One region of the Mesorhizobium dulcispinae genome, then DNA from elsewhere that is predicted to be linked to it. Evidence: predicted binding sites of a transcription regulator. Region 1 holds the regulator's gene; the other holds the start of a gene.
The links. The regulator LexA, encoded in region 1, represses DNA repair genes until DNA is damaged. The targets are predictions, from matches to a motif close to TGTTCNNNNTGTGTTCNG.
Positions count from the first base shown of each region.

Region 2: RFN30_RS16400 (DNA recombination protein RmuC) is a predicted target of LexA. The motif match lies at 1,017-1,034, and genes of this name have one in related genera.

Region 1 covers NZ_JAVIIY010000002.1:167,294-169,490, reverse strand. Annotated here, with positions in the region: gene RFN30_RS05470 (molybdopterin molybdotransferase MoeA) at 1-464, shown strand, start outside; gene lexA (transcriptional repressor LexA) at 581-1,315, shown strand; gene RFN30_RS05460 (ComEC/Rec2 family competence protein) at 1,299-2,197, opposite strand, start outside.
Region 2 covers NZ_JAVIIY010000006.1:334,684-336,880, reverse strand. Annotated here, with positions in the region: gene RFN30_RS16400 (DNA recombination protein RmuC) at 1-984, opposite strand, end outside; gene def (peptide deformylase) at 1,088-1,618, shown strand; gene RFN30_RS16390 (hypothetical protein) at 1,652-1,837, shown strand; gene fmt (methionyl-tRNA formyltransferase) at 1,915-2,197, shown strand, end outside.

The DNA of each region.
Region 1 (2,197 bases):
TCGGCGGCGCCTCGGTTGGCGACCACGACCTGATCCACGACGTTCTGACCGGCGAAGGCATGCAGCTCGACTTCTGGAAGATCGCCATGCGCCCCGGCAAACCGCTGATGTTTGGCCGGCTTGGCAACATCCGCTGCATCGGCCTGCCCGGCAATCCGGTGGCGAGCCTGGTCTGCTCGCAATTGTTCCTGAAGCCGCTCCTGGCGCGGCTTGGCAGCCGCAACTACCGGCAGGACATTCGCACGGCACGGTTGGCTGCCGCGATGCACGCCAATGACCTCAGGCAGGACTATGTGCGGGCAGTTGTGCGCGAGGAAGCCGGAACGCTGGTCGCGACACCGTTCGGTATCCAGGATTCCTCAATGCTGAGGATGCTCGCCGACGCCAACGGCCTGATCGTGCGTGAGCCCTTCGCCCCGGCGGCCGAAGCCGGCGCCGAATGCAGCGTTCTGATGTTACGCTGAACAAAACGTCAACACATTCACTAAACTTTAAACGGTTGCGGAACACAACTGGAACAGATAGTGTTTGTTCTGGGTTTGTTTTTCTGATTCTGGTTTCAGAACCCACAGGGGCCGCCATGCTGACGCGCAAACAACATGAACTGCTGATGTTCATCCATGAACGGCTCAAGGAAAGCGGCATTCCGCCGTCTTTCGACGAGATGAAGGAAGCGCTCGACCTTGCCTCGAAGTCGGGCATCCATCGCCTGATCACGGCGCTGGAAGAGCGCGGTTTCATTCGCCGGCTGCCGAACCGGGCGCGCGCGCTGGAAGTGCTGCGCCTGCCCGATTCGATCGCGCCCGGCCTCAATGCGGCGAAGAAATTCTCGCCGAGCGTCATCCAGGGCGGCCAAGGCAATCTCGGCCGGCAGATCAAGCCCGCGGCACCCTCGCGCACGCCGACGCCCAGCAATGACGACGACGCCGTTTCGGCCGTGTCCATTCCGGTCATGGGCCGCATCGCAGCGGGTGTGCCGATCGATGCCATCCAGCACCAGACGCATTCGATCACGGTGCCGCCGGACATGATCGCGGGCGGCGAGCACTACGCGCTTGAGGTCAAAGGCGACTCGATGATCGAGGCCGGCATCTTCGACGGCGATACGGTGATCATCCGCAACGCCAATACGGCAAGCCCGGGCGAGATCGTGGTGGCGCTGGTCGACGACGAGGAGGCGACGCTGAAGCGCTTCCGCCGCAAGGGCGCCTCGATCGCGCTCGAGGCCGCCAATCCGGCCTATGAGACCCGCATCTTCGGGCCGGACAGAGTCAAGGTGCAGGGCAAGCTGGTCGGGCTCATTCGCCGCTACTGAGTGGCTCTGGCTTTGCCGCTGACTTTTCGGGCCTGTTGTACGGCGCCAGGCCCCTTGCCTCGCGCGAATAGCGTCGCTGCTCATGCCAGGGGCGATACGGCTTTTCGACGGCATATTGAATGGTTGGTCGCGCCGTTGCCGATTGCGGGTCGAAGTAGACGGCAGCGCTCCCGTCGCGCGCAAGCTGTCGCTTGGTGACGACGAGAATGCGAGGATCGCGGCAAGGATTGTAGGCCGTGGCGTCGTTGATGACGATGAGGTCGGCGAAGCCGCAGGCCGTGCGAGCGCTGTTGCGATTTTCCGCCAAGGCGACGATGGCGCCGGATGGATGCCGGCCGATGCAAAGATCGCCCGTGCAGTAAAAGGGCGATCCCGGCGGCAGGTCGACAGGGTCAGCGATGTCCAACGCACCGTTGGCGAATGTCTCCGGCGGCACGATCGTTTCGGCCTTGAGCGCGCGTTTCCAGTTATCGGTGGTGAACTCATTGGAGCGGGCGCGATTGACGGCGAGCTCGCCGCCGCCGATCGGCATCGCCACCAGATGGGCGTCCTCAGAGATCAGCAGGTCCGGCGTGCGCACCTGCGGGATTGTCAGCAGGCCGGCCAGTGCGAAGGGCACGGCTGCCAGCCTGAGCCAAGTGGTGGCCATGGTGGCGATGACGAGCGCGATCGTTGCCAGCAGCACCGAATGGATCGAGATCAGCCCGACGGCATCGACCGGCGACCATTCCGAAATCCATGCCGAGATCGCGATCATCGCTGTCAGGCCCTTGCCCATCACATAGAGGAAAGGACCATCGAAGCCGAATGGCATTGCCAGTGCGCTGAGGACGGCAAGCGGCATGACAACCAATGACACGATCGGCATGACGGCCAGGTTGG
Region 2 (2,197 bases), on a different contig from region 1:
CTCGCCCTGGATGAGATGCGCTTGCTCGCGCATGCGCGCGTCCTTCAGGATCGCCTGGATGACCTGGATCGACAGCATCAAAAGCGACGGCGAGACGATGACGACGCGGGCGCGGTGCGCCTTCTGCACCACGGCCTCGAAATTCTCGTGGATCTCGGCGAACACCGATTCCGACGGCACGAACATGAATGCGGTGTCCTGCGTCTCGCCCTGGATCAGGTATTTCTCGGCGATATCGCGGATATGCACCTCGATATCGCGCCGGAATGCCTGCGCCGCCACCTTCTGCAGGTCGGCACCCTCCGCGGCGCGGATGGCGTTCCAGGCCTCCAGCGGGAACTTGGCGTCGATGGCAAGCATCGGCGCGCCGTTCGGCATCCGCACCAGGCAATCCGGCCGGCTGCCGTTGGAAAGGCTCGCCTGGAACTCATAGGCGCCATGCGGCAGGCCGTCGGCGATGATCGCCTCCATGCGCGACTGGCCGAAGGCGCCGCGCGTCTGCTTGTTGGAGAGGATTGCCTGCAGCTGCACGACCTGGCCTGCAAGCGACTGGATGTTGCCTTGCGCCGTGTCGATCACCGCCAGCCGCTCCTGCAGCTTGGCCAGGCTCTCATGCGTCGACCTGGTCTGCTCGGCCATGGTCTGGCCAAGCCGGCCGGTCATGGCGTCGAGCCGCTGTCCGAGCGATTGGGTGAGCTCGGCTTGCCTGGCGCCGAACACTTCGGCGATCGCGCCCATGCGCCCTTGCATCTCGGCCTGCGCCTGCAGGATGTCTGCCATCCGCGCCTCGGTATCGCGCGCATGATCGGCGGTCTCCGCCGCGGCAATCGCGCGCGCCTTTCCGGCGCGCCACAACGCGACGACGAGCGCCAGGAACTGCGCCAGCAGCAGAAGCGCGCCGAAGCCGAGCGCCTCACCGAGCGTGATCGTGGTGGCGCCGAGCCGCGCGACCGGTTGCGAAAGGATCAAGGTCATGTCGTTCATGCCGGCAGCATAGCCGATTCGGCCCGTCGGCACAGATCAAAACGTGAACAGGCGAAAGATGTCCCGGTTGACGCTTCTGTGGCGAGGTCTTAGGTGAGACGCCATGTCGATCAAGCCGCTCATCATTCTTCCTGATCCGATCCTGCGCCAGGTTTCCAAGCCGGTGGAGCGCGTCGACGGCGATTTGCGCAAGCTCGCCGACGACATGTTGGAAACCATGTATGACGCGCCGGGCATCGGGCTGGCGGCGATCCAGGTCGGCGAGCCGCGGCGCCTGCTGGTCATCGACCTTGCCAAGGAAGGCGAGCCGCCGGCGCCGCATGTATTCATCAATCCGGAAATCCTCGAAAGCTCCGACCAGCGCTCTGTCTATGAGGAAGGCTGCCTGTCGATTCCCGATTACTATGCCGAGGTCGAGCGTCCCGCCGCCGTGCGTGTGAAATATCTCGACCGCGACGGCAAGCTGCAGGAGATGCAGGCCGAAGGCTTGATGGCGACCTGCCTGCAGCACGAGATCGACCATCTCAACGGCGTGCTGTTCATCGACCACATCTCGAAGCTGAAGCGCGACATGGTGGTGAGGAAATTCAAGAAGCTCGCCAAGGACAAGGCGCCAGGCAAGATGGTGGGGTAGCCAAAGCCAGAGTATATCAGGCTGAGGTTTTCAATGGGCGACATGCTGATCAGAAATATTCCAGAAGCCAGCCCAGAACCGCATCTTTCGGCATGGGATGCGATCCGCTCGGCGTACGCGGCTGAAAACGCAATCGACGACGAATTTGCCAATACGATGCGTGAGATCGAGACCGAGCGGAAGCGCGACTTCGGCTGCATCTCGATTCGACGGAATTGACCTGAAACTGGTGGACTTTTGAAGCGAGTGCCTACGCGGGCCCGCGGCGCAAGCACAAAACAGGATCGCAGGACACGATGCCCCTTCGCGTCATCTTCATGGGCACGCCGGATTTTTCCGTGCCGACCTTGCGCGCCATCGCCGAGGCCGGCCATGACATCGCGGCCGTCTACACGCAGCCGCCGCGCGCCGCCGGCCGTCGCGGGCTGGAACTGACGCCCTCGCCGGTGCAACGCGAGGCGGAGCGGCACGGCCTCGAGGTGCGGACGCCGACCTCGCTCAAGGGCGAGGCCGAGCAGCAGGCCTTCGCCGCCTTGCAGGCCGATGTCGCCGTGGTCGTCGCCTATGGCCTGCTGCTGC